DNA from 4 places in the Bacillus sp. KNSH39 genome. Region 3 is predicted to be linked to each of the others. Evidence: predicted binding sites of a transcription regulator. Region 3 holds the regulator's gene; each other region holds the start of a gene.
The links. Region 3 encodes Rex, which represses fermentation and respiration genes when NADH is low (regulators of the CRP and FNR family bind a similar motif). Its sites were predicted from a motif close to TTGTGAAATATTTCACAA; they were not measured.
Positions count from the first base shown of each region.

Region 1: a site for Rex is predicted at 4,104-4,121, ahead of pflB (formate C-acetyltransferase). Genes of this name have one in related genera too.
Region 2: a site for Rex is predicted at 2,337-2,354, ahead of hcp (hydroxylamine reductase). Genes of this name have one in related genera too.
Region 4: a site for Rex is predicted at 5,953-5,970, ahead of ACUL40_RS17305 (L-lactate dehydrogenase). Genes of this name have one in related genera too.

Region 1 covers NZ_JBQXYO010000001.1:4,354,536-4,362,168, forward strand. The annotation lists gene ACUL40_RS22245 (glycosyltransferase family 2 protein) at 1-153, shown strand, start outside; gene ACUL40_RS22250 (nucleotide sugar dehydrogenase) at 146-1,387, shown strand; gene ACUL40_RS22255 (NAD-dependent epimerase/dehydratase family protein) at 1,384-2,352, shown strand; gene ACUL40_RS22260 (glycosyltransferase family 2 protein) at 2,342-3,889, shown strand; gene ACUL40_RS22265 (hypothetical protein) at 3,858-4,079, shown strand; gene pflB (formate C-acetyltransferase) at 4,232-6,481, shown strand; gene pflA (pyruvate formate-lyase-activating protein) at 6,552-7,283, shown strand.
Region 2 covers NZ_JBQXYO010000001.1:1,872,102-1,879,734, forward strand. The annotation lists partial or broken gene ACUL40_RS09470 (RHS repeat domain-containing protein) at 1-991, opposite strand, end outside; gene hcp (hydroxylamine reductase) at 987-2,273, opposite strand; gene bla2 (BcII family subclass B1 metallo-beta-lactamase) at 2,974-3,747, opposite strand; gene ACUL40_RS09485 (hypothetical protein) at 3,904-4,185, opposite strand; gene ACUL40_RS09490 (hypothetical protein) at 4,319-4,513, shown strand; gene ACUL40_RS09495 (hypothetical protein) at 4,602-4,850, opposite strand; gene ACUL40_RS09500 (flavin-containing monooxygenase) at 5,131-6,174, opposite strand; gene ACUL40_RS09505 (glyoxalase superfamily protein) at 6,325-6,678, opposite strand; gene ACUL40_RS09510 (cyclic nucleotide-binding domain-containing protein) at 6,692-7,384, opposite strand; gene ACUL40_RS09515 (DMT family transporter) at 7,493-7,633, shown strand, end outside.
Region 3 covers NZ_JBQXYO010000001.1:4,111,616-4,119,248, forward strand. The annotation lists gene rimI (ribosomal protein S18-alanine N-acetyltransferase) at 1-439, shown strand, start outside; gene tsaD (tRNA (adenosine(37)-N6)-threonylcarbamoyltransferase complex transferase subunit TsaD) at 439-1,455, shown strand; gene ACUL40_RS21175 (ABC-F family ATP-binding cassette domain-containing protein) at 1,936-3,861, opposite strand; gene ACUL40_RS21180 (redox-sensing transcriptional repressor Rex) at 4,049-4,678, shown strand; gene ACUL40_RS21185 (YdiK family protein) at 4,708-4,899, opposite strand; gene ACUL40_RS21190 (CPBP family intramembrane glutamic endopeptidase) at 4,896-5,645, opposite strand; gene groES (co-chaperone GroES) at 6,035-6,319, shown strand; gene groL (chaperonin GroEL) at 6,358-7,633, shown strand, end outside.
Region 4 covers NZ_JBQXYO010000001.1:3,360,851-3,368,483, reverse strand. The annotation lists gene ACUL40_RS17340 (acetyl-CoA C-acetyltransferase) at 1-709, shown strand, start outside; gene ACUL40_RS17335 (acyl-CoA dehydrogenase family protein) at 848-2,632, shown strand; gene ACUL40_RS17330 (MBL fold metallo-hydrolase) at 2,769-3,491, shown strand; gene ACUL40_RS17325 (TetR/AcrR family transcriptional regulator) at 3,495-4,043, shown strand; gene ACUL40_RS17320 (CPBP family intramembrane glutamic endopeptidase) at 4,509-5,222, shown strand; gene ACUL40_RS17315 (hypothetical protein) at 5,369-5,554, shown strand; gene ACUL40_RS17310 (spore coat protein) at 5,568-5,816, shown strand; gene ACUL40_RS17305 (L-lactate dehydrogenase) at 6,062-7,012, shown strand; gene ACUL40_RS17300 (PTS transporter subunit IIC) at 7,035-7,633, shown strand, end outside.

The DNA of each region.
Region 1 (7,633 bases), 240 kb from region 3:
ATTTCAGCATTTGATCGTATTTTCGGTGATCAACTTGAAGCGGTTGCGTATTTATTACAATGTACGGACGAACGTGGTGGTTTTACAGATGGAGATAGAGATAGAGATGTAATTCAACAATTGAGAAGGGAAGAAGAGAATACAAATGAATAGTAGTAAAGTAGCTATTATTGGGCTAGGGTATGTTGGCCTTCCTTTAGCGGTACATTTTGCAGAAAGAGGGCATACAGTACTTGGATTAGATAAAGATATTAGAAAAATAGACTCAATTATAAAAGGAGAAAGTTATATTCCGGATGTTTCTTCTAAAGAGTTACAAAGTTTATTGACGAAAAAAAAATTAACAGTAAATACACCGGATCAAGGCATTGCTGATTTTCAAAATAGTGATTATGTTATTGTCACTGTCCCGACTCCAATTAATGAACAAAGAGAACCAGACTTAAGTGCCCTCATTTCAGCTTCGCATTATATACAACAAAACCTTCAAAAAGGACAAACCTTCATTTTTGAAAGCTCCACATATCCAGGCACACTTGAAGAAGTCATCCTACCTATTATTTCTCAAAATGGTAAAAAGGTAGGGGAAGATTTCTATATCGGATATTCCCCTGAGAGAATTGATCCAGCAAATAGTCAATATTCAGTTCAAGCTATTCCAAAAGTTATTAGTGGACAAACAGAAAAGTGTAAACAAAAGGTAAAGGATTTATATAGTACCATTTTTGACGAAGTTGTACCTGTTAGCTCTCCGAAAGTAGCAGAGATGTGCAAGCTATTTGAAAATATTCAGCGCTTAGTTAACATTTCTTTAGTAAATGAACTAAACACACTATGTGAAAGTTTAGGCATTGATTTTTATGAGGCCATTGAAGCGGCATCTACAAAACCATTTGGGTTTACTCCGTATTGGCCAGGGCCAGGGATAGGGGGACACTGTATTCCCGTAGACCCTTTATATTTTCAATGGAGAATAAAAAAGAATGGGGCAATTAGTCAATTAATTGAGGCTGCACATATAATTAATGAAGAAATGCCAGAGAAAATGGTCCGCAAAGTAAAAAGTGTGGTGCAATCACCCGCAACGGTGTTAATTGTAGGGATTGCGTATAAAAAAGATGTAAATGATTTGAGAGAATCACCAGCGTTACCGATTATTCAATTATTAAGAAATCAAGGATACGAGATAGAATATCATGATCCTTATATTTCTTTCGCGGAAATTGGAGATAAGGTGTACCAATCTGTTTCTTTAGATGAAGAAAAAGTTAAAAAAGCGGATTGTATTTTAATTTTAACGGATCATTCTAATATTGATTGGAAGCTTTTTAAAGGAATGGATCGAGTAATAGATACACGCGGGATTGTAAAGAAGGTGAGTAAATGAGTAAGAAATGTTTAATTACAGGTGGGGCCGGATTTATCGGGTCGCATTTAGCTGAAGAGTTGATGAGAAGAGGTTATGAGGTCACTGTTGTGGATAACTTTTATAAAGGTAAAAATAAGTACCATAAAGAGTTAATGAAAGAAATCCGTGTTATTCCAATAAGTGTTTTAGATAAAAATTCTATTTATGAATTAGTAGATCAGCATGATGTCGTGTTTCATTTAGCAGCAATTTTAGGTGTGAAAACAACAATGGAAAAAAGTATAGAGCTCATAGAAACGAATTTTGATGGGACAAGAAATGTTTTACAAGCAGCGTTAAAAGGAAAGAAGAAAGTAGTTTTTGCTTCTACTTCAGAAGTATATGGTAAGGCCAAGCCGCCTTTCTCTGAAGAGGGAGATCGATTGTACGGGGCAACTTCTAAAATTCGTTGGAGTTATGCAGTTTGTAAAACGTTGGAAGAGACATTATGTTTAGGGTACGCATTAGAAGGTTTACCAGTAACGATTGTTCGATACTTTAATATTTATGGTCCAAGAGCGAAAGATGGTCCATATGCAGGAGTAATCCCGCGATTTATCCGCGCGGCACTGCAAGGAGAAGACATTCTCGTATATGGAGATGGAAAGCAGACACGTTGTTTTACGTATGTAAGTGATGCGGTAGAGGCAACAATTCGGGCAATGGATGAGAAGGTAAATGGTGAGATTATTAATATAGGTTCTGAGAATGAAAAGAGCATAAAAGAAGTAGCAGAAGTAATTAAAAAATTAACGAATTCTTCTTCGAAGATTGTCCAAGTGCCTTTTGAAGAAGTATATCCTCATGGTTTTGAAGAAATTCCAAATAGAAGACCAGATGTAACAAAATTAAAAGAGCTTGTTCAATTTCAGGCGAAAGTAACGTGGGAAAACGGATTGAAGGAAACGATTAAGTGGTTTCGTGAACAAAACAATGGCTACTAAGTCATTATCTGTTATTATTCCTGCATGTAATGAGGTCGATACGATTTCAGACGTTATTCAATCGGTAAGACCATTAAATCCAGTAGAAATCATTGTAGTAGCAAACGGTTGTAATGATGGAACAGAAGATGTTGCAGATCGTTTAGGGTGTAAAGTAATCAAGCATACAGAGCTACTAGGGAACGATGTTGGACGTGCAGTCGGCGCAAAACATGCGATAGGTGATGTATTACTATTTATAGATGGTGATTTTGCTATTCCAACTTCAAAATTAAAATTATTCCTTAATCCGATTTTATACGATCAGGCAGATGTAGTTTTAAATAATTTGGATGCATTATTTTTAAAAAGGCAAAAAACCACTTCTATTACAGTATGGCGCCAAATATTAAATGCAATGTTAGAGCGTGAAGAATTAAAAATGAATTCTTTATTAGATGTACCTCATGCGCTGACGAAAGAAGTCGTTCAAAGCATCGGATATGAATGTTTTGTTAATCCTATTGTGGCTCATTTACGCCTAGTTCAAAGTAAATGGAGAATTAGTCGTCATTGTGCTATTGACGTTATTACGCCGAATAAATTTCGTCCATTCCAGCATGCTGCATATGGGACAAATCTTTCCCAATCTGAAAAAAGAATGATAGGTGATCATATAGAAGCAGTAGCAGAACGGATATTAAGCAGTGATGAGCGCGGAGGATATTATGATGGAAATAGGAAAAGGGATAGTGTCTATCATACTTTAAGTTTTGAAGAGTTTTATCAAGGGTGGGGTGTTACATCTGATTTCTATAAAGGAAAGCAACTATCGGTTGTTATTCCCGTACAAGATGAAGAGAAAACAATTGGAAACGTTATAGAAGAGCTTCGCAAAATTGAACCCTTCGAAATTATCGTTGTCGTAAATGGTTCGTCAGATAAAACGAAAAAAATTGCAAAAGACAAAGGGGCAACGACAATTGTATATAAAGAAGCACTCGGAAATGATGTGGGGCGCTCACTTGGAACGTATTTTGCAAAAGGAGAAATTGTGTTATTTATAGATGGCGATTTTGTTATTCCAGCGAGTGAGCTATATCCTTTTGCGAAAGCTATTGCAGATGGAACAGATGTTGCATTAAATGATCTAAATCATTATTTAGATTTAAGAGTACCGCTTCATCTTGTAACTGCATTTAAATATGCATTAAATTTAGCTTGTGATAGAAAAGATCTAGGCGTAGGCTCTCTTATCGCTGTACCGAATGCGTTTAGCCGTAAGTGTTTGAAAGAAATTGGGTATAGATCTTTACTGGCGCCGTGTGTAGCCCAAGTGAAAGCTATTCTTTCAGGATTTGAAGTTGCATGTGTAAGTCGTGTTGAGGTCGATAAGATGAACCGTATTCGTCCCAGTGAACATTTTGCTAAAATAGGTCATCCACCAGCTGTACTTCGAATTATAGGTGATCATATAGAAGGACTAGATCAAATAATTGCATTAACAGACAATCGTGGCGGATTCTATGATGGCAATAGAAAAAGAGATGTTTTATAGAAGTAACAAAAAAAGTGTACAACATGTGTACACTTTTTTGTTCTGTTATAAAAACTATAACAGATTAGGAGATAAGAGTGTTACAGCTCTACAATGGGTATTGTTCTTATATTACAAAATAGGACTCGTATATAAGGATACCAAAAAAATACAATTAAGGAAAGGGTTAATTTTAAAGACTTTTAAATGAAGTTAACACTATATATATAGTAGTTTGCTCAACATTTCACAAACATGTCACAACTATTTCGTTCACTTTCGTAAAAAAGTAGTATTCTAAGTGTGTAAGCTGTTATATAAAAAATCTTAGTCCTGTACTAATCAAAAATGGAGGAGATTAGGATGACTCAAGTATTAGAAAATGTTAAAAACGCATGGGAAAACTTTAAAGGTGAAAAATGGAAAGCAGAGATTGATGTTCGCGATTTCATTTTAAATAATGTAAACGTTTTCGAAGGGGACGAATCTTTCTTAGCAGAAGCAACTGAAGCAACGAAACAACTTTGGGATCAAGTAATGGATTTAACAACGAAAGAACGTGAAAACGGTGGCGTTCTTGATATGGATACAAAAATTGTTTCTTCTATTACATCACATGACCCAGGATACTTAAATAAAGATATTGAAAAAGTAGTCGGTTTCCAAACTGATAAACCATTTAAACGTTCTTTACAACCATATGGTGGTATTCGTATGGCAGAACAAGCTTGTGAATCTTATGGATACGAAATGGATAAAGAACTTAGTCGTATTTTTAGAGAGTGGAGAAAAACTCATAACCAAGGTGTATTTGATGCATACACACCAGAAATGAGAAATGCACGTAAATCAGGTGTTATTACTGGTCTTCCAGATGCATACGGACGTGGACGTATTATCGGTGACTATCGCCGAGTAGCGTTATATGGTATTGATCATTTAATTGAAGCGAAAAAAGCTGATTTGAATTTAACTGGTGGTGTAATGAGCGAAGATACAATGCGTTTACGCGAAGAGTTATCCGAGCAAATGCGTGCACTTCAAGAGTTAAAAGAAATGGCTGCTTCTCATGGCTTCGATATTTCTAAGCCAGCAACAAATGCACAAGAAGCATTCCAATGGTTATACTTCGCATACCTTGCAGCGATTAAAGAACAAAACGGAGCTGCAATGAGTCTTGGACGTACTTCTACATTCTTAGATATTTACATTGAAAGAGATTTAGCAAATGGTACTTTAACAGAAGAAGAAGTACAAGAAATTGTCGATCACTTCATTATGAAATTACGTCTTGTGAAATTCGCAAGAACACCTGATTATAATGAATTATTCTCTGGTGACCCAACTTGGGTAACTGAATCTATCGGTGGTATGGCATTAGATGGTCGTCCATTAGTAACAAAGAACTCATTCCGTTTCTTGCATACATTAGATAATTTAGGACCAGCTCCAGAACCAAACTTAACTGTTCTTTGGTCTAAACAATTACCAGAGAACTTTAAAAACTACTGTGCGAAAATGTCTATTAAAACATCAGCAATTCAATATGAGAATGATGACATTATGCGTCCTGAATACGGCGATGATTACGGTATTGCATGTTGCGTATCTGCAATGAGAATCGGTAAACAAATGCAGTTCTTCGGAGCTCGTGCAAACTTAGCCAAAGCATTATTATATGCGATTAACGGTGGCAAAGATGAAAAGTCAAAAGCACAAGTTGGTCCTGAGTACGCACCAATTACTTCTGAAGTATTAAATTATGAAGAAGTTATGCATAAGTTTGATATGACAATGGAATGGTTAGCGGGTCTATATTTAAACACATTAAATGTTATCCATTACATGCATGATAAATATAGCTATGAACGTATTGAAATGGCACTTCATGATACAAACGTTCTTCGTACAATGGCAACAGGTATCGCTGGTCTATCTGTAGTAGCAGATTCATTAAGTGCAATTAAATACGCAAAAGTAAAACCAATTCGTGATGAAAATGGTATTGCAGTTGACTTCGAGATTGAAGGAGATTTCCCTAAATACGGTAACAATGATGATCGTGTAGATGAGATTGCTGTAAATCTTGTAAAAACATTTATGAATAAACTTCGTAAACATAAAACATACAGAAACTCTGTTCATACAATGTCAATCTTAACAATCACATCTAACGTTGTTTACGGTAAGAAAACTGGTAATACTCCAGATGGCCGCCGTACAGGAGAACCATTTGCACCAGGTGCGAACCCAATGCATGGACGCGATACAAAAGGTGCATTAGCTTCATTATTATCTGTGGCTAAATTACCATATGAAGATGCACAAGATGGTATTTCTAATACATTCTCTATTATTCCGAAAGCACTTGGTAAAGAAGATGATGTACAAGTACGTAATTTAGTATCAATGCTTGATGGCTATGCAGTAAAAGAAGGGCACCACTTAAATATTAACGTATTTAACCGTGAAACATTAATGGATGCAATGGAACATCCTGAGAAGTATCCACAATTAACAATTCGTGTATCTGGTTATGCTGTAAACTTTATTAAATTAACTCGTGAACAACAAATTGATGTAATTAACCGTACAATGCATGAAAGCATGTAAATGAAAAAAGGTGTCCCTTCGCTCTTAATATATAGCGAAGGGAGGCTGTTTCAATAAAGGAGGAAGTAACATGGTAAAAGGAAGAATACATTCTGTAGAGTCTTGTGGTACTGTTGATGGCCCGGGGATTCGTTATGTCATATTTACACAAGGGTGTTTATTACGTTGTCAATATTGTCATAATGCTGATACGTGGGAAATCGGTAAAGGTAAAGAAATAACAGTTGAAGAAGTGATGCAGGATGTGACATGTTACCTTCCATTTATTGAAGCTTCCGGAGGCGGTATAACAGTTAGCGGTGGAGAGCCATTATTACAGCTAGACTTTTTAATTGAGTTGTTTAAAAAGTGTAAAGCGGCTGGTATCCATACAACAATCGATTCTTCTGGTGGTTGTTATTCTGAGGAACCAGAATTCCAAAATAAGCTAGATATTTTAATGGATTATACAGATTTAGTTTTATTGGATCTGAAACATATCGATTCCAAAAAGCATCGTAAATTAACAGGGAAACCAAATGAACATATTTTACAATTTGCTCGTTATTTATCGGATAAGAATAAACCGATTTGGGTACGACACGTATTAGTTCCTGGTGTTACGGATAATGAAGAGGATCTACAAAAACTATCTAGCTTTATTCAAAGTCTGTCTAATGTTCAAAAAGTTGAAGTGTTACCATATCATAAGCTTGGTGTATATAAATGGGAGGCGCTTGGACACAAGTATCCACTCGCAAATGTAGAACCACCTACTGAGAAAAATGTAGAACATGCTAAATATATTTTACAAGCGGTCTAATCCAAATATTGGATTAGGCTTTTTGCTTTCTTTACAATAAAATCTAGAGTATATATTGATAAAAGAGTATACTGAAAGTAGAATATCCATAATTTTGTACGGAATAAATGGAGAAATTTACATAATTGTAAAGGGAAATCAAAATAGTAAAAAGAATTAAGAAGTAAAAGAGTGAGTATCATGGAATAGAGAACATTTGTAAGTTATTGCGAAAGCTCTTATAGGAAAGTATAATGTAAAGATATGAGCACAGATAGGATTAAGGGGTCAATCTTATATGCTTTGCATATCCACGACAGGTACATAGCTGAAAGGGAATTATTAGAATCTGTTTATGTAATTTTTAAGGA
Region 2 (7,633 bases), 2.2 Mb from region 3:
CTTGCGATTTCATAGCCATGCGTAAACCATTTACGGAATATACATATTGGCGGAGTACCTTTCCACTACCATCCGTCTCATATAATGGGTTGATACTATCTCCATCATAGAAATAACGTGTTACTTGACCATTTACACTCTTTTCAATACGACGGTTATTCTCATCATATTTATAAGTTGCGAATGCATTGCTCTCACCTTGTTTTGTAATCGCTACAATCTGGTCATCTTCGTTCCATGTATACTTGTACTTCCCGTCAGATGTACGATTTCCATTCGCATCATACGTTAACGATTCGTTTCCGAATTTCACAAGCTGATTTCCGTCATTAAATGTTGCCGCTATAGATTTTGTTTCTTTTCCATTCTCTACAACTTTCACACTCGTACGGTTTCCAAATCCATCATATGTGTAAGATTTACTTGTTCCGTTTGGTAGTGCTTCATTTAATAATTGGTTAATCGGGTCATATACAAAGTTTGTTTCTGTTACTTTTCCGCCCGCACCTTCATGTTTAATCTTCGTACGGTTACCCGCTTGATCATATTCATATCGTTCAGAAAGAAGAATACTGTTGGATGTACCTACTACTAGGTCTTTAATTTTGTTCGCGTGGTCATAGTTAAACGTCGAACCTGAACCATTACCAGCTGTATACGTACGAACGTTTCCTTGATCATCATAATCAAATCGATACGTTTGAGAACCGTCTGTTACACGAATGTTTTGATCTAGCGTGTTGTAGTCATACGATACTTTATTTGTGTATCCACCTTGTGTTACTGTTTGTTCTTTTAATTTCTCTGTCTTACTGTTTGCTTTGTCGTGATATGCCCAGTCAATTTTTCCGCCTCGGCTATCTGTTGCACTTGTAACGCGGTCAGCCTTATCGTATGTTTTTGTTCGTTCTACACCATTGACATGGTCTTTCACTTTCGTAACTTGTCCGTTTTGATCACGTTCAAATGTAAATGAATCTTTTCCGTTACGATAACATCATAGCCATGTCTTCTGCTGCATTTGTAATTAGTTTTAAACCAAATGTTTCTTGTAATACATCAAGCACGCCAGGTGAAATAAATTCAGGAGCCTTTGGACCGATGCGAATATCTTGAATTCCAAGACTAAATAGCCCGAGTAAAATGGCAACCGCTTTTTGTTCAAACCATGATAGCACAATACTTACTGGCAATTCATTCACTTCACATTGGAAAGCATCAGCTAATGCAGCTGCTATTTTCACTGTAGAAATGGAATTATTACATTGTCCTAAGTCGATGTAGCGCGGAATCTCGGTACCAGGTACAACACCGTAATCCACATCATTAAAGCGGAATTTCCCGCAAGAAGTTGTTAAAATAACTGTTTCTGGCGGAAGTGACGTTGCTAATTCACGATAATATTCTCCACCTTTTCCCGGTGCATCACAACCGGCAATAACAAAGAAACGCTTTATCTTCCCCTCTTTTACTGCATTAATAATTTCCGGAGCTAATGATAATACTGTATGATGATGAAACCCTGTTACTAACTGTTCATCCGACTCCATATGTACTTCTGAAAGTTCTAGTGCTTTTTGAATCAATGGTGTAAAATCATCATTTTCAATTTTTTGTACACCCTCTAAACCTGCAATATCATATGAAAAGAATCGATCAGAGTATGATCCTTTAATTGGCATAACACAGTTCGTTGTAGCTAATATGGCACCAGTAAATTTTTCAAAAAGGCGTCTTTGATCATACCATGCCTTACCGATGTTTCCTTTTAAATGTTTATATTTTTTCAGTTGCGGGTATCCGTGTGCTGGTAGCATTTCAGAATGCGTATAAATATTAATGTCTTTTCCTTCTGTTTGCTTTAATAGTTCTTCTAATGCAAATAAATTATGGCCCGTAACTACAATTGCTTTACCTTCTACACGATTTTGTGTAATTTGTACAGGTTCTGGCACACCAAAATGATTCGTATGTGCCTCATCTAATAATTCCATCACCCGTAAAGCTGATTTCCCCACTTTCATAGCCATATCAATATGCTCTTGTTCGTTAAAATTAGAATTTGTTAATGTCATATATAAAGCTTCTTGTGTTGTAGCATCTACAAATCCATCCGTATACCCTAGCTGAGCAGCATGTGTGCGATAAGCTGCAATTCCTTTTAGCCCAAACACAATCGTATCTTGTAGACTCGCAATCGTTTCATTCTTGCCACAAACACCCATTACTTTACATCCGCCTGTTGGCGTTTGTTCACATTGATAACAAAACATATCATCCCACCCTCTCCCAATCATTCATTACACCTTAAGCATAATACCCATTGAAAAAAAGTGATGTGATATCAATCACAATAATATATAAAGATTTGTGACAGTTCATATTGTTGACATAATACTTTTATTGACATCCAAAAAATATACATTAGTGTGCACACATCTTTCGATACTTTTAAATAGCTAAATAATTAATTTGGAGAAATATATACAACAAAAAATTTTTTTGAATCCCTTATACAAATAATTGCAATTCATCTCATATGAAAATAGCGTATTTTTTATTTTAAGGAACTATCATTTTTTTATTAAAGCCTTCATTGTAAACCTCTTTATTTACAATACATTTACACTATCTTAACATTACTTACATTATTTATATGATATATTTATATAGAAGCTACTTAAGAAATTTCATATACATTTTATCTTTATGATCTCTAATCTAATCAATAAAAAGATCATGTTATATTTTTATAACAGGGGTGAATTACGATGACTGAAACTTTAAAAACACTTATAATGCTTGATGCTACTTACGTTGTTATTGCAATTATGACAGTACTAGTATTTGTATACTTGGAATTAAAATCTCAGTAATATATGCTGACGTAATTGACAGATTCAGCATTTAAATATAGTTAGAAGAAAGAAAGGAGAAAATTATTTCTCCTTTCTTTTGTATTTCTACAATTTCTTATTTTAATAAATCCAATGTATGTAAAAGTAATCCCTTGTCTCCTACTTTCCCGTGACCAGGTACTACCGAATTTATATTTCCATATCGCTTCAGCACATTCTCAATCGATGTAGACCATTCATTTACATACGCATCCGCAACATTTCCTAAATCTTTAGCTTCCGCAGATTTTACTAAACAGCCTCCAGCTAAAATTTGATATTGTGGCAACCAAACAACAATATTATCTTCTGTATGTCCTTTCCCTGGATAGAACGTTTCTACTTTTGTATTGCCAAACTTCAAACTCGTAATTATTTGTAAATCTCCAAGCGGCTCTTCATATCCACTGTTCTTTGCTAGTTCTGCGGTTAATGCTGTACTATGCGCTTTAACTCCTTTTTCTTTCAACGCTGTTATTCCGCCAATTCGATCAGCGTGCGCATGTGTAATAATGACATCCGTTACGCGCTTCTGAAATTTCTTTTCTACCATTTCTATTAGTTCCTTCGTTAATTTGTCATCCCAAGAAGAATCAACAAGCACTAGTCCTTTAGCAGTATTAAGAACTAGACCGTTCGAAGGAACTGCTTCTCCATTAAAATAACCTAACTCCGTATGAACCCATACATTCTTGTTTAACTGAGATATTGAAATGGTTCCCGTCTCATTTTTTATTACTGTTTTCTCTACCTTTTGTGATGCTTGTACAGAAGAAATTGTGCTAACAAATTGAATTGTTCCTAGTAAACCTACACATAATCCTACTTTTAACAACGTATTCTTTTTCATGTCATCAACCCTTTCTTTCAAGCTAAATAGTTATTACCTATATTAGACAATTTATCTCAAATGTTTGTTCCATATAATTGGACACTTTATTATCGCCGCTTATGTAAATACACGCATGGTGCAGTGAAAAAAGATCACCCAAATGGATGATCTTTTTTATAATTTATCAACATATTGCTTCGCTTCTAGTAAGGAAAAACCAAAAGCTTCTCTTACTCTCTTAACTGCTGTAATTTTTTTGCCTTCTTCTACAAGCTGGCGTAGTTCTTTATTAATTTCAGGTTCTCTTTCTATAATTCCCATTTCTTTCGTAATTAATTGTAATCTATCTTCAATTCTCTTTAAACGCGCATCATTTTTCTTTTCAATTGTAGTTAATTTTTCAGCGATATAAATGAAACCAAAGGCTACTATCAGTATAACCATCCAAAATTCCATGAATGTTCCCCCTTACTAACTTTCATTTACTTTATTCCACTAACTTATGTAAATTTTACCACAATACACATTTAATGTATAATATCACTATATCAAACTGTTAATAAAACCTATTATTTTAGGGGGACACTTTATGAAAAGATTTTTAAATACGTTACTTCAATTTGTAGTTCTTTCAATCGTGCTACATTTGTTATTTGATATAGTTGGTTGGCTTGTTTTCAATGCACCAATTAAAAACAAACAAATCATCATTTCTTTAATAACAATCTCATGGGTTATGTACATGTACCGAGACAATTTTTTTCAAAAGTTCACTTCAAACTAACTAAAAAAGAAAACACTTCATTGGTGAGGTTGTAAAAACGTTATCCTTATAATGAAAATAAAGAAGCTGTCCCTTCCAGCTTCTTTACCTATATAACATTTTTCGCAACAATTTTTATATGTTCTGGTGCGATAATCTCCGTTATACTTTCTTGGAAATCTTCCCGCAACATTTCTTCCAAATGTTCTAACTGCACTTCAACATGAGTGCATTCTAAATTATGTATATTTAACAGTGCATAATGATCTTTTTTCTTAATTACTAAATATTGATTTTCCTCTGTCACAAGTACAGAACCTAATCGGACTCCTAGTAAGCGCTGATCATCAAACTTCATAATTACTTCTCCTTCCCTCATATAAACAAAATTACAATGAAAATAATTACATTTATGGAAAAACACGCTTGTTTAGACTATATCATAATTTACTAAAATAGAAATATCTTTTTCTGTTTTAATAAAAATCCCTATTTTTTCATATATTTCGATACAAAAAACTTTCTCAACATTAAATTTGAATTTTCAGTTTTTAATTCTATGAAAATCTATTATAATAAAGTTAATAAATGTTTGACCTCTCCTAATTCATGTACATATGGATGATCAGTAGTTATTGCTACTGATCTATTTTTTTGATTTCAGAAAGTACATACTCTGCATCCTTTCCTACACCACAAATAAGTGCGGAACCCCTTTGAGATTGCCATGGTAAACCGATATAATACAATCCTTTTACTGGACTGATTCCCTTTATATGATTAGGAAATCCTTTCTCATTCACTGCCTGTTCAATTTCAATCCAATTATAATTTTGAACAAAACCAGTTGACCATATAATGCTTTCTGCACTATAAGTATCACCATTCTGAAACATAATGTTATTTCCTGATGCACTTACTACTTTTTCTTGCAGTTTGATTGCTCCATTACGAATAAGTTTCTTACCTTCAAAACCGAAAATAGGGTCCTTTCTCTTCTGAAACCATCTTCCCCTCTTTGTATTTATTTCAGCGTACAATAAACCCAATTTTTCTAGCAGATTAAAAATACTTTTTCCAAAAAGTTGTAACGGTAAAAACGTTAAAGGATGACTAATAGACACCGTAACTTCATGAGTCTTTGCCAGTTCTACTGCAATTTGCATTCCTGAATTCCCACCACCTACTACTAGTACTTTTCCCTTAGGAATTTGTGATGGTGATTTATATTGTGATGAATGTATTTGAAAAATATGTGATGATAGATTTGCTGAAACTGAGGGAATAAACGGCTGCTGAAAAGCACCTGTTGCGATAATAACTTTTTTCGTTTGTAAAATTTCTGTAGGAGTATGTAATTCAAATATTTCTTTTTCTTTCTTTATTTTTAGAACTTCCGTTTGTAATTGTACCGGTAATTGAAAATGTCTTGCATATTCTTCTAAATAAGTTGCAATTTCATCTTTATATGGAAATTCATTTTTTTCACCTATTAACGCCATACCCGGCAAGCTACTGTAAGACCTTGGGGTAAAAAGCTGCAAAGAATCATATCGATTTCTCCATGAATCACCAACTCGCTTTCCTGCCTCAAGTAATAAAAAATTATACCCTTCCTGCTTCAAGTAATATCCCATTGTTAATCCAGCTTGACCCGCCCCAATAATAATTAGATCTTTCATTCTAATCCCTCCTCTTCTTAAACGTATGAATATTTGTTCATATATTCATACGTTTCCATAATCATAACATTTTCTTTTTATATGATTCAATATCTACTCAAAATAAAAAAGAGCAGTTCACTGCTCTATGAACTACTCTTCATTCCATTTCTACAATTTTTCCTCGTATAGTGTAATTCTATTTGAAAACGGATCAATTACAGTTAATTCAATTGTACCCCAAGGTGTTTTTTCTATATTCGGCTTCGAATAAGCATATTCTTTACTTAATACTACAGAATGATAATCCTTTACATCATCTATTTTGATCCGAATCGCACCACCTGGTGAGGCATCACCATGATGTTCTGATAAATGTATCACAGCATCCTGTAACGAAATTTGCAAATATAATGGCATATTTTCCTCATACCGATGTTCCCAATCCAGTTTAAATCCTAAAAAACCTAAGTAAAATAGTTTTGCTTTTTCAATATCAAAAATTCTAAATATAGGTGTTATCATTTATACTCTCCTCCTATTTATAAACATCTGCTGCCAATTCTCCCAAAACTTCCACGTTTACTACTTCAAAACAACCATCATTCTTCTTTATTATCTCTTTATCACAAAAAACATTTAATGTGCGCAACAAATGCCGATAGCTCGTTCCTAACAATTCCGCTGTTTCCGTTAAATTCCCACTAAATACAATTCTATTTCCGTGCTGTACTGCTCGTTCCCCTGCTGCTAACATGTAACTCGCAAGTCTATTTTCAAGCGGATACAATAAATTAATTGTACTATTTTTTGAAAGCCGATTTAACTTATGTGCTAACGATCCACAAATACATCTTAAAAATTTCGCATCATGAAATAGCTGATTTCTCACTTTTCCTAATGGTAAACCAACACAATATGAATCTGCCATTACTTGTACATTTGAAGTAATCCTTTGGGAATGAATTAACTCCACATCTCCAAGTAACTGCAAACTATCATAAAAACACAGTAATACGGATTTTCCGTTACTTAATGTGTTAAACGCTTTCGCTTTTCCTTCAACAAAGAAATATAAATAATCTATCTCTTCATTTTCTCTACAAATAAACTCATTCTTTTTAAAAAATATAAGTTCCATATATGGCTTCATATCATGACTAAAAAATGAATCAATATTATTTTGCTTTATATACTCTGCTAATTTAATAGAATTACATACTTTCTTCATAGTTCCCCACCTTTACAACTCATCCCCATTGTAATCAAAATTTTCTTCTTCCACTATGACATATGTCATAGTAATACACAATTTCAGCATGATACAGTCATTACAAATATGAAATATAAAGGGGATATTGCATTGTATAACTTTCTTTCTGTCTTTATTGGTGTGCTCATCGCCGTTATGCTTCCATTGAATGGGATTTTATCTGAGTTAATTGGCAAGTATACAGCAAGCGTAGTCATTCACCTTGTC
Region 3 (7,633 bases):
TATGATATTTAGAAAGATGGAGCTTGATGATATTGCTCAAATTGTAGCTATTGAAGAAGCGTCTTTTTCAACTCCTTGGACTGCAGATGCCTTTCACCGTGAATTAACGATGAATGAACATGCACATTATATTGTGTTAGAAAAAGATGGTCGTGTAGTCGGGTATTGTGGATTGTGGATAATTATTGATGAATCACATATAACAAATATAGCTATTTTGCCAGAATACCGAGGTCAAAAGTTAGGAGATGCCCTATTGAAAGCAGTTATTTCTGAAGCGAAAGAACTAGGGGTAAAAACAATGACACTTGAAGTACGTGTATCAAATGAAGTAGCAAAGCAGTTATACAGAAAATACGGATTTCAAAATGGTGGGATTCGTAAACGATACTATGCAGACAATCAGGAAGATGGTCTCGTAATGTGGGTGAATATATAATGGAAAAAAATACGATTATACTTGGTATTGAAACAAGTTGTGATGAAACAGCAGTAGCAGTTGTTAAAAATGGAACGGAAATTATTGCGAATGTCGTTGCATCACAAATTGAAAGTCATAAGCGTTTTGGCGGCGTTGTACCAGAGATTGCATCCCGTCATCATGTAGAAGAAATTACAGTTGTGTTAGAAGAAGCTTTAAAGGAAGCAAATATCACATTTGATGATATTGATGCAATTGCTGTAACAGAAGGTCCTGGTTTAGTAGGAGCACTTCTAATTGGAGTAAATGCAGCGAAGGCAGTAGCGTTTGCACATGATATTCCGTTAGTCGGTGTTCATCATATTGCTGGTCATATTTATGCGAACCGTTTAGTAAAAGAAGTTCAATTCCCGTTATTATCACTTGTTGTATCTGGTGGGCATACAGAACTTGTTTATATGAAAGAACATGGTTCATTCGAAGTAATTGGTGAAACACGAGACGATGCAGCTGGAGAAGCATATGATAAAGTAGCTCGTACGTTATCTATGCCATATCCAGGTGGTCCTCATATTGATCGCCTTGCACATGAAGGAGAACCGACAATTGATTTGCCTCGTGCATGGCTAGAACCGGATTCGTATGATTTTAGCTTTAGTGGATTGAAATCAGCAGTTATCAACACTGTGCATAACGCAAAACAGCGCGGTATAGAAATTGCACCAGAAGATTTAGCAGCAAGTTTCCAAGAAAGTGTAATAGATGTACTTGTAACGAAAGCAGCTCGTGCAGCAGAAGCTTATAATGTAAAGCAATTACTTCTTGCTGGTGGAGTAGCTGCTAATAAAGGACTTCGTGCGCGATTAGAAGAGGAATTTGCACAAAAAGAAAACATTGAATTAATTATTCCGCCGCTATCTTTATGCACAGATAATGCAGCGATGATTGCAGCGGCAGGGACAATTGCTTATGAACAAGGTAAGCGTGCAACATTAGCCTTAAATGCAAATCCAGGATTAGATATTGAAGCATAGTTATACACATAATTAACCACAGGTTGTGGATAAAACCCATATTATCTGTTGATAATGTGGGTTTTATTGTGTATATAAAATGTTGATAACTTTTTTATTGACTGTGGATAATGTGGAAAAGTTATTTTGATGTTTATTTTATAAAGGTGGATATGTGTATAAACTTGTGGATAAATAGGTTGATGTCAGACCTTTGAATTTGTTCTTTTTCGGGAAATAAAAAGCAAGAAGATATCCCCGAAAAACATTTTGAAACATCTCCCCATTATAGAAGATGCTAATATTGTCAATCTTTGTCGTTAAAACGATATTTCGTGTCGAATTGTTAATATATATAGGGTTACAATAGATATATTTAAAAAATCGTTAGTATATTCTAAGTTACGATAGATATATTCAAAAAATTGTTTAAGTAATAAAAAAAGATGTCACATAGTCAAAAGTCCTGACTTATGAGACATCTTCCTTATTTAAATATGCTTATACATGCAGCTCTTCCCATTCTGCCATACAAGTTTCAAGTTGTTCTTGTAGCGTTTGCTTTTTAGTTGTAATTTCACTAGCTTTTTCATAATCTGCATATATTTCTGGTAAGCAAAGTTGATCTTCTAACGTAGCAATTTCTTCTTCTAATTCCACTATACTTTGTTCTAGCTCTTCAATTTTTCTAGTGCGTTGACGCTCTAGTTTTTTACGCTCTTTTTCTTCTAAATAATTTAATTTCTCTTGTGCAATCACCTTTTGAACAGGAACGTCACTTTCTTGCTGTTCAAGTTCTGCACGTTCAATCATTTCATTTTTCTTTTCAACGTAGTAATCGTAATCCCCTAAATATTCCTGTGCACCTTCTGTTGATAACTCAACCACAGTCGTTGTTACACGGTTAATAAAGTAGCGGTCATGTGAGACGAATAGAAGAGTCCCTGGGTAATCAATTAAAGCATTCTCCAAAATCTCTTTACTATTTAAATCAAGGTGGTTCGTAGGCTCATCTAGAATTAACAAATTTGACTTTTGCATCATAAGTTTTGCAAGAGCTAATCGAGCTTTTTGTCCACCACTAAGGGAAGATACTGGTTTCAGTACATCATCTCCTGTGAATAAAAAATTCCCAAGTATAGTACGGATTTCTTTTTCCGGTTGCAGTGGATATTCATCCCATAGTTCATTTAAAACCCGTTTAGAAGATGTTAAGTTTGCTTGTTCTTGATCATAATAACCAACAGATACATTTGATCCGAAAGAAACATCACCATTTAATAGTGGTAACTTATTCACAATGGATTTTAACAATGTGGATTTCCCAATTCCGTTTGGACCAACTAAAGCAACACTATCTCCGCGAGTTAAGCGCATAGTTACATGTTCAATTATAGGGTTTTCATCATAGCCGATGGTTGCATCATTTACTTGTAAAACATCATTTCCACTTTGTTTTTCAATATCGAAGTGGAATGATGCTGACTTAGAATCCCCTAATGGTCTCGTTAATAATTCCATTCTGTCTAGTTGTTTCCGGCGACTTTGAGCACGTTTCGTTGTAGAAGCGCGAGCTATATTCTTTTGAACGAAGTCCTCAAGTTTTGCGATTTCATCTTGTTGTTTTTCGTAACGTTTCATTTCTTGCTCATATAATGCTGATTTTAAGTCTAAATATTTACTGTAGTTACCAACAAATCGTCTGCTTTCTTTATTCGAAATTTCATATACTTGTGTAACGAGTTTGTCTAAGAAATAACGGTCATGTGAGACGATTAATATTGCGCCAGGATAACCTTGCAAATATTGCTCAAGCCATGTTAATGTTTCGATGTCTAAATGGTTTGTAGGCTCGTCCAAAATAAGTAAGTCTGGTTTTGTTAATAATAATTTCCCGAGAGCTAATCTTGTTTTTTGCCCGCCGCTTAAAGTAGAGATCGTCGTCTGGTGCGTTTCAACTGGGAAGCCAAGGCCGCTTAAAATGGAGCGAATATCCGCTTCATATTGATATCCACCTTGATCTTTATAATTGAGTTGTAGTTGGTCATAATCAGCTAACAATCTTTCATATGTAGCTTCGTTTGAAAAGTTTTCTTCTTTTCCCATTTCTTGCTCAAGCCTTCGAAGTTTTGTCTCCATTTGCTGTAAGTGGGTAAAGACGGTTAGCATTTCATCCCAAATTGTTAAAGACGTTTCTAGTCCAGTATTTTGAGCTAAATATCCGATTGAGACATCTTTCGGTTTTATAATTTCGCCACCATCATGAGATAATTCACCAGCGATAATTTTTAATAATGTAGATTTTCCTGCTCCATTCCTTCCAACTAATGCGATACGATCTTTTGTTTGTACTTCCAATTTTATGTTTGCAAGAATCGTTTCTGCACCGTATAATTTCGAAAGCGCGTTTACTTGTAATAAAATCAATGTTTTCACCTCAAATAATTTCTTAACTTTGCCATGTTTATATTTCTCAATCATACTAAAAATAGTGTATAGTTTAAAATAAAGAGAGAATACTTCTTCTCTTTATTATACAAGGAATTTAATGAGTGCTAAACTTCTGTATTTGATTAAAGTATATGAATAAAGATAGGAAGAGAGGAGAGGTCATATGGATCAGCAAAAGATTCCACAAGCCACTGCTAAAAGATTGCCTCTATACTATCGATTTATCCAAAACTTATCTCTTTCTGGTAAGCAGCGTGTTTCATCGGCCGAATTGAGTGAGGCAGTAAAAGTAGATTCCGCAACAATACGAAGAGATTTTTCGTATTTTGGAGCGTTAGGGAAAAAGGGATATGGATATAACGTAAATTATTTATTATCATTTTTCCGCGAAACACTTGATCAAGATGATATAACACGTGTAGCACTTATTGGAGTAGGTAATTTAGGGACCGCTTTCTTACATTATAATTTCACGAAAAACAATAATACAAAAATTGAAATGGCATTTGATGTTAGTGAAGAGAAAGTTGGAACAGAAATCGGGGGCATTCCTGTATATCATTTAGATGAATTAGAAGAGAGATTATCAAATGATATACAAGTGGCAATATTAACAGTACCGGCTACAGTAGCACAAGCTGTAGCAGATAGATTAGCTGAAACAAGCGTGCACGGTATTTTGAATTTCACACCAGCGCGATTAAACGTATCAGAGAATATTAGAATTCATCATATTGACTTAGCTGTAGAGTTACAAACATTAGTTTACTTTTTGAAAAACTATCCACAATAAAACGCAGAGGAAGCGACCTCTGCGTTTTATTATTGTTTCTTCTTTGTGAATTTAACTAATATAAGGCGAAGTGCCAAATTAAAATCAATTGTTGCCATAACTGCAAATAGTATTGTCCACATATTCCAGATTGTATCTGTCACGTTCGTAATGGCGAAGCGTGTAAAGATACATCCAAGAAGGAAGTATAGTGCAGCCATGAACAATGGTGAGTTTCTCATACAAAAAATCCTCCGATAAAGCCTTGCATTTTTTCAGCTTCTTTAATCATTTCTTGAATTTGTTCATTGCTCATAAAAATTTGCCCAATAGCGACTAATGTATTCATCGCAACATGAGCTGCAATCGGAACGATAATACGTTTCGTCTTCACATATAAGAAGGCAAATACGAGCCCCATAGCAGTGTATACCAATAAGTGAGTAAAATCAAAATGAATTGCTGCGAATACAAGCGAACTAATGATAGCTGCGATAAAGAAGTTAAACTTCTTATAAAGCGTGCCGAATAGAATTTTTCTAAATACGATTTCTTCTAAGATAGGTCCAATTATAGAAACAACAATAAGGAACCAAGGTGTCGTTCTTGCAATTTCCATAAGTTTCATTGTATTTTCTGAACCTTGTTTAATTCCTAGCAGCTGCATCTCGATCATACCGGCAACTATTTGTGAAAAGAAAGCTAAGAAGAACCCGATAAAAATCCATCCAATAGTAGCTGGAACAGAAGAGCGCATTGCATCTAAATGCCTGTCACGAATATCTGTTCTAAGTAACCAAAGTACGATACATAATGCAACAAAGAAGCTAATAATTGCCCAGTGTCCTGTTATGATTTGTCCTTTTTCCTCAATGGTAAATCCTCTATTATCATAGAGTCCTGTTTTTAGGAGAAGTGGTAATCCAACAACGCCAGATAACTGCATTAAAATGTATGTAACGATAATCCACCAGTATTGTTTCTTCAAATGGTTTAACCATCCTTTCTAACTATAGTGTATGAGATAAGTTAGGATAACATGTAAATATGCTACCTACGATATAAACCTCTTGAATTATGTTTTTTTCGTAAATCCTTATTTGAAATTATAATAGAAGACAGGAGAAAGTTGTATGTGTAGCGAAAACAACTTAGGGTGTCCTTTCATATTGTAACATACGAGCAGTGGAAACAACGATTCATATAGTAAAGGCAGTATTGTATATAGAAAGTTTATATAGTGATTTGCGAAAAAATTATGATTTTTTTACTTGCAAAAGAAATTGAGATTATTTATTATTATAAGTGTGTTAGCACTCGGATGACTTGAGTGCTAATAAAAGAAATTTACATAACAAAATGAGGAGGTTATTGTTCATGCTAAAGCCATTAGGTGATCGCGTTGTAATTGAGCTTGTTCAAGCAGAAGAAAAAACAGCAAGTGGTATCGTATTACCAGATACTGCAAAAGAAAAACCACAAGAGGGTAAAGTTGTTGCAGTAGGTACTGGTCGAGTGCTTGAGAATGGTGAGCGTGTTGCTTTAGAGGTAGCAGCAGGTGATCTTATCATCTTCTCAAAATATGCAGGTACTGAAGTGAAATATGAAGGTACAGACTACTTGATTTTACGTGAAAGTGACATTTTAGCAGTTATCGGTTAATTATATAAATCTTAAAAAATCCAAGGGGGTCAATTATTATGGCAAAAGATATTAAATTTAGTGAAGAAGCACGTCGTTCGATGCTTCGCGGTGTCGACACTCTTGCAAACGCAGTAAAAGTTACGCTTGGACCAAAAGGTCGTAACGTTGTACTTGAGAAAAAATTTGGTTCACCACTTATTACAAATGATGGTGTAACAATCGCAAAAGAAATCGAATTAGAAGATGCATTCGAAAACATGGGTGCGAAATTAGTAGCAGAAGTTGCTAGCAAAACAAATGACGTAGCTGGTGACGGAACAACAACTGCAACTGTATTAGCGCAAGCTATGATTCGTGAAGGTCTTAAAAACGTAACAGCTGGTGCGAACCCAATGGGTCTTCGTAAAGGTATCGAAAAAGCTGTTACTGCTGCAATTGAAGAATTAAAAACGATTTCTAAACCAATCGAAGGCAAATCTTCTATCGCACAAGTAGCTGCTATTTCTGCAGCTGACGAAGAAGTAGGTCAATTAATCGCTGAAGCAATGGAGCGCGTTGGTAACGACGGCGTTATTACTTTAGAAGAGTCTAAAGGATTCACAACAGAATTAGACGTAGTAGAAGGTATGCAATTTGATCGTGGATATGCATCTCCTTACATGATTACTGATTCTGACAAAATGGAAGCAGTTCTTGATAACCCATACATCTTAATTACTGACAAAAAGATTTCTAACATTCAAGAAATCTTACCAGTATTAGAGCAAGTGGTACAACAAGGTAAACCACTTCTTATCATTGCTGAAGATGTAGAAGGCGAAGCTTTAGCTACATTAGTAGTGAACAAACTTCGTGGTACATTCAACGTAGTAGCTGTTAAAGCTCCTGGATTTGGTGACCGTCGTAAAGCAATGCTAGAAGATATCGCAATCTTAACAGGTGGCGAAGTAATCACTGAAGAATTAGGTCGTGACTTAAAATCTGCTACAGTTGAATCTTTAGGACGCGCTGGTAAAGTTGTTGTTACAAAAGAAAACACAACTGTAGTTGAAGGTGTAGGAAGCACAGAACAAATCGAAGCTCGCATCGGTCAAATCCGTGCGCAATTAGAAGAAACAACTTCTGAATTCGATCGTGAAAAATTACAAGAGCGTCTTGCTAAACTAGCAGGTGGCGTAGCAGTAATTAAAGTAGGTGCAGCAACTGAAACTGAGTTAAAAGAGCGCAAACTTCGCATTGAAGATGCACTTAACTCAACTCGTGCAGCAGTAGAAGAAGGTATCGTTGCAGGTGGTGGTACTTCACTTATGAACGTATACACAAAAGTAGCTT
Region 4 (7,633 bases), 750 kb from region 3:
GAAATATGGAATTTCTCGTGAAGAGCAAGATGCATTTGCAGTAAGAAGTCATCAACGTGCTGCGAAAGCATTAGCTGCAGGAAACTTTGCTGATGAAACAGTACCTGTAGATGTAACGTTACGCTCGGTTGGATCAAACAATAAACTGCAAGAAGAAACAATCACTTTCGCACAAGACGAAGGTGTAAGAGCAGAGACGACGCTAGACATTTTAGGGAAATTACGTCCAGCATTTAACGTTCGCGGTTCTGTAACAGCTGGTAACTCTTCACAAATGAGTGACGGTGCAGCATCTGTACTATTAATGGATCGCGAAAAAGCAGTGAGCGATGGCATGAAGCCACTTGCGAAATTCCGTTCATTTGCAGTAGCTGGCGTACCACCAGAAGTAATGGGAATCGGCCCAATCGCTGCAATTCCAAAAGCGCTAAAACTAGCTGGCTTAGAGCTATCTGATATTGGCTTATTTGAACTAAATGAAGCATTCGCTTCTCAATCAATTCAAGTTATTCGTGAACTTGGTTTAGATGAAGAAAAAGTAAACGTAAACGGTGGTGCAATCGCACTTGGACATCCACTTGGCTGTACAGGGGCAAAACTAACACTATCTCTTATTCACGAAATGAAACGCCGCAACGAACAATTCGGTATCGTAACAATGTGTATCGGCGGCGGAATGGGAGCAGCGGGAGTATTTGAATTACTATAAAAAGTGGAAGCGGCTCGTTCAGAACGAGACGACGCTAAAGCAAAGAATGGAAGCAACAAAGGTTTATAAAAAAAGGGAGAGCCAGCTTCTTTCAAAAAGAGAGAGGCGGCTCATGAAAATATGAAGGAGGAAATTTTCATGGAAAAAACAGTAGGAAATGCGGTTAAAGGCGGTAGCTTTTTAGTAGATGAGATTACGATTGATCAAGTGTTTACGCCAGAAGATTTTTCATCTGAGCATAAAATGATTGCAAAAACGACAGAGGACTTTATTGTAAATGAAGTTCTTCCAGAGCTTGAATATTTAGAGCAACATGAGTTTGATCGTTCAGTTCGTCTTTTAAAAGAAGCTGGGGAACTTGGTTTATTAGGCGCTGACGTACCAGAAGAGTACGGCGGAATTGGTCTTGATAAAGTAAGCTCAGCGTTAATCGCAGAGAAATTCTCTCGCGCTGGTGGCTTTGCAATTACTCACGGTGCTCACGTAGGTATCGGATCTTTACCAATCGTATTATTCGGTAACGAAGAGCAAAAGAAAAAGTATTTACCATTACTTGCAACTGGTGAAAAATTAGCTGCATACGCATTAACTGAGCCAGGTTCAGGATCTGACGCATTAGGAGCAAAAACAACTGCACGTTTAAATGCAGAAGGTACACATTACGTATTAAACGGTGAAAAACAGTGGATTACAAACTCTGCATTCGCTGACGTATTCGTTGTATATGCAAAAATCGATGGAGAGCACTTCTCAGCATTTATCGTAGAGAAAGACTACGCTGGCGTATCTACAAGCCCAGAAGAAAAGAAAATGGGTATTAAATGTTCTTCAACTCGTACGTTAATTTTAGAAGATGCGTTAGTACCGAAAGAAAACTTACTTGGTGAAATCGGTAAAGGTCATATTATCGCATTCAACATTTTAAATATCGGTCGTTATAAATTAGGTGTTGGTACAGTTGGATCTGCGAAACGTGCAGTAGAAATTTCAGCACAATATGCAAACCAACGTCAACAGTTCAAACAACCAATCGCTCGCTTCCCATTAATTCAAGAGAAACTTGCGAATATGGCAGCAAAAACATATGCAGCTGAAAGCTCTGTATATCGTACAGTAGGTTTATTCGAAAGCCGCATGAGCACATTATCTGAAGAAGAAGTAAAAGATGGTAAAGCAGTAGCAGCTTCTATCGCTGAATATGCAATCGAGTGCTCTTTAAACAAAGTATTCGGTTCTGAAGTATTAGACTATACAGTAGATGAAGGTGTTCAAATTCACGGTGGTTACGGATTTATGGCAGAGTACGAGATTGAAAGAATGTACCGTGATTCTCGTATTAACCGTATTTTCGAAGGAACGAACGAAATTAACCGCCTAATCGTACCAGGTACGTTCTTACGTAAAGCGATGAAAGGTGAATTACCACTTCTTCAAAAAGCACAAAAATTACAAGAAGAGTTAATGATGATGATGCCAGAAGAAGTAGGCGATGAGCCATTAGCACTTCAAAAGTATTTAGTAACTAATGCGAAGAAAATCGGTTTAATGGTAGCTGGATTAGCGGCTCAAAAATACGGTAAAGCATTAGATAAAGAGCAAGAAATTCTGGTAAATATCGCTGACATCGTAAGCAATCTATACGCAATGGAATCAGCTGTTCTTCGTACAGAAAAAGCAATCAAAACAACTGGTCTTGAAAAGAATAAACAAAAAGTGTTATACACTGAAGTATTCTGCCAAGAAGCATTTAACGAAATCGAAGCAGATGCGAAAGAAACACTTATCGCAGTTGAAAACGGCGACATGCTGCGCATGATGTTATCATCATTACGTAAATTAACTCGCCACACACCACTTAACGTAATTCCGAAGAAACGTGAAATCGCTGCGAAAATTTTAGAAGATGAGCGTTACACAGTTTAATATCTTTAAAGAACAGTAGTTGTTTATACGGCTACTGTTCTTTTTTTGAAAAAAAATTTTTTTAGTGACATAAAACTAATACCATTAGTATAATAAAACTAATGGTATTAGTTTTTGTGAAAAGGGAGATGGGACTATGAGGATGATACATGAAAAAACGGTATATCAATTGTCATTTTTGCCAAGAGTGTTTCCTGTGAATTGTTACTTTGTGGAGGAAGAAGCTGGTTTAACTTTAATTGATGCGGCTTTGCCATATAGCGCAAAAGGTATTTTACAGGCGGCTGAGAAAATAGGAAAACCAATTACTAAGATTGTATTAACACATGCGCATGATGATCACATCGGTGCATTAGACGCATTAAAAGAAGTACTTCCTCATGTTCCAGTCTATATTTCTAAGCGGGACGGAAAGCTGTTAGAAGGAGATACGACGTTACAAAAGGATGAACCGAATATACCGATAAAAGGCGGTGTACCTAAAAAGATAAAAACGGTACCTGATATTTTATTAGAAGATGGCGACCGAGTTGGATCGCTTCTTGCGATTATGACACCGGGACATACGCCAGGCTCCATGTCGTTTCTTGATGTAAGAAATAAAGCTCTTATTGTCGGAGATGCATTCCAAACAAGAGGAGGTATGGCCGTTTCAGGACAAATGAAATTTTGGTTTCCGTTTCCGGCGATGGCAACGTGGAGCAAAGAAATATCATTACAAAGTGCACAGAAGTTAAGAGAATATGAGCCTTCCTTGCTTGCGGCAGGACATGGAAAAATGATAAACGATCCAGTGGCTTTCATAGAGCTTGCTATTAAAGAAGCGAAGCGGAATATAGAAAGTAGAAAAGAGGGTTAATTGATGTCACCGAGAATCGGACTTACATTACAAAAAATTGTAGAAACAGCAGCAGAAATTGCAGATGCAAATGGAGTACAAGAAGTAACGTTAGCTTCATTAGCGCAAACGTTAGGGGTACGTTCGCCCTCACTATATAATCATGTAAAAGGGTTACAAGATGTACGGAAAAATCTTGGCATTTACGGAATCAAAAAGCTGCATAACAGACTAGAAGAAGCTGCCGAGGATAAACGGATGGATGAAGCAATTCATGCTTTAGGAGAAGCGTATGTAGCATTTGTCCGAAAACATCCTGGACTATATGAAGCAACTTTTTTACGAGATGAAGAAGTAAGAAAAGCAGGTGACGGAATTGTAAAGCTTTGTCTTCAGGTTTTACAACAGTATGGCTTAGAAGGAGAGAATGCACTTCATGCGACACGCGGATTCAGAAGTATTTGTCATGGATTTGCTTCGATTGAACAACAGGGCGGATTTGGTTTGCCGTTAGATTTAGATATAAGTTTACATGTATTGTTGGAAACGTTTATTAAAGGGTTACGTGAATAAGAAGCGAGGCAAACAAAAACCTTAGAAGTGATTCTAAGGTTTTTTAGTGCATATAATTCGAAAAGAGCGGTAGGCTTTTTCTCATTACATGATATTATTTTACAGGTTTGAAAAATGTGTATATGGCTAAGAAAAAGCAAACGAAACTGAATACGGTAGGATCTTGAGATGGACTAGGCTCAGAGCCCTTCTGGATTTCTGTAAGGAAGTCATGTGTTTTCATGTTCATTGCTCCTTTAACTAATAAAATTTATATGATGCGAGGGTTATGGTGGATAGATAAGAAATTTTTGGAATTTCATCTAATAATTATTATATAGTAATCTAATTCCAAAAACTATATAATACAAAGCTTTCATGATATGTAAAATTGCATGTTATTCTTTTTGAAAAATTTGTTATATTATCTTTATATTTAAATTAAAGGATTTTAATGAGATAAATGAGAATAACTGGAGGGATACTGTGGGTAAAACAGTGTTAGAGGCGTATAATGTGGAAAGAAAAATCGAGAATATAACATATAAAAATCTATTTGTAATGATAGCAATGATTATAGGGATTTCACTCCTAGGAGGATTATTTCTTGGTTTAGCCTTTGAGATTTATGGAGAAGAAGCATTAAGTACTAAATTAGAAGGATATTACTTACTCTTATTCGATGCAATTGTTGTTGCTATCGTTTTATTAGCTTATAAACCAGTTCTTCATTTTATTAAATACATTTGGGATGTATCCGTTTTGAAGAATGGGAAGACATATTTATATCTATTAATTGGTTTTATTATCATTGCAGTATCACAATATTTAATGTTACATGTGTTTAGTTTTGAAAGTGCAGCAGAACAAAAGGAACAATTAGGAGGTTTAGGACTTCAAAATAACATACAAAGTATTATATATGTGTTAAGTATTGCTATCATTACGCCGGTTAAAGAAGAAATTCTATTTCGAGGTATTTTATATCGATTTTTAGAAAAGAAATATAATTTTTTAGTTAGTATCATTATCTCTTCCTTCATTTTTGGACTTCTTCATGGGGGGCTTCTAATTACAGCAACGATTATGGGAATGGTATTTGCAATGTTATACAAAAAGACGCAATCTATTATACCTAGTATTATTTTACACATTGTATGGAACTTACTTGTGAGTATAAGTATGATTGTATCTCTATAAAAATAAATACATAACCAGTATAAAAGGTGAATGGCTTAGCTATTCATCTTTTATTTTGTATGCACGTGAAAAAGTTAATTCATGTATACAATCAAAAAATAGCTAAATACTAACAGTGAACGAATAAAGAAAGGTAGGAGTATTCCATGCAAAATTTAACAGAGCTTGAAGTAGAAAACTTACGTCATTTAATTGGTGGACACGCAACAATTATTAACAAGTTGGAGCAGTATGCACAGACGTGTACAGATCCACAACTGAAACAAATGCTACAAAAAGATGCGCAAGATGCACGAAATACGAAACAGCAATTAATGACTTTCCTAGGATAGGAGGAAGCGGAAAATGAATGAAAAAGATATGGTAAATGATTATTTAGCAGGATTAAATGCAAGTTTAACAAGCTATGCAAATTATATTGCTCAGTCTGATAATGAACAGTTACATCAAACGTTAATTCAAATTCGTAATCAAGACGAGGCGCGCCAACGTAATATGTATGAGTACGCAAAGCAAAAGAGTTATTACAAACCGGCAGCACCTGCTAATCCGATGATTGTACAGCAATTAAAAAGCCAATTAAGTGCGGAATAACAGGAAAAAGAAAACGAGCGAATTTATTCGCTCGTTTTCTTTTTGTATATGTCAATAAATACATAATAAATATTTTTCCAGTTGTAACAAATATGACGAAAATGGAATATGACAATTCACAAAAAGGACAAAAACTTTGTTCAATATTTCACAAAGTATCCATGGTTTCTATCGTGGGAACCTCTATAATTAAGAATGTAAAGAACAAAAGAAATAGATTATATGATCAATTAGGAGAGATTGCTATGAAAAGACATACAAGAAAAATTGCAATTATCGGTACTGGATTAGTTGGATCAAGTTGTGCGTATTCCATTGTAAATCAAGGGATTTGCGAAGAGCTATTATTAATTGATATAAATCATGAACGTGCAGTTGGGGAAGCAATGGATTTATCACATTGCATTAACTTTACAAATACAAGAACAAAAGTATATGCAGGAAGCTATGAAGACTGCAAAGATATGGACATTGTCATTATTACAGCAGGGCCAGCACCAAAACCAGGGCAAAGTCGCTTAGATACTTTAGGAGCGAGTGCGAAGATTATGGAAAGTGTTGTTGGTGGTGTAATGGCAAGTGGATTTGATGGTATTTTCTTACTTGCATCGAACCCAGTTGATATTATTACATATCAAGTGTGGAAATTATCTGGATTACCTAGAAATCGCGTAATCGGTACTGGTACATCACTAGATTCTTCTCGCTTAAGAACAATTTTATCTGAAATGCTACATGTAGATCCTCGTAGTATTCATGGGTATTCATTAGGAGAACATGGTGATTCTCAAATGGTTGCTTGGTCTCATGTAACTGTTGGTGGAAAGCCAATTCTGCAAATTTTAGAAGAACAAAAAGAGCGATTTGGTGAAATAGATTTAGATGAAATTGTTGAGAAGACTGCAAAAGCTGGCTGGGAAATTTATAAACGTAAAGGAACTACTTATTACGGGATTGGAAATTCTCTAGCATATATTGCGAGTTCAATCTTTAATGATGATCACCGTGTCATTGCTGTATCAGCCATTTTAGATGGTGAGTACGGTGAATATGATATTTGTACAGGAGTACCAGCTATTATTACTAGAGACGGTATAAGAGAAGTTGTAGAACTCAATTTAACAGAGGATGAAGAATCTCGATTCGCAAAATCAAACGATATTTTACGTGATTATATGAAAACAATTGGTTACTAACTTATAGGAGAAGGTGAAACAAATGAAGGAATATATAATGTCTCGTGTATTTAAAGCATCTGCTGGAATCGCACAAGGTATTTTCGTATCCCTCGGAATTGGTTTACTGATCGAAAATATAGGAAGAATTGTTGATATACCATTACTTATTACAATCGGAGTTGTTGCAAAATCACTAATGGCACCGGCAATTGGTGCTGGAATTGCTTTTATGCTCGGTGCAAACGGTCTTGTAATCTTCTCGGCGATGGTAGCCGGAGCGATTGGTGCCGGATCCATTTCGATTACTGAAGCTGGTCTAATTATTAAAACAGGTGAGCCAATCGGTGCATTATTAACAGCAACTTTAGCTGTATATATTGGTAAACGTTTAAGCGGAAAAACTGCGTTAGATATGATGCTCGTTCCATTTGCGGCCATATTAGGTTCTGGTTTAGTAGGCATTTGGTTATCTCATAATATTACTCCTGTTTTAAATGCAGTTGGAGCGTTTATTAAAGATAGCTCAGCTGGTAGCCCATTCATCGCTTCTATCGTCATTGCAGTAGTTTGGGGACTATTACTTATCTCTCCAGCTTCATCAGCTGCGTTAGCAATTGCACTTAGCTTAGACGGTGTTGC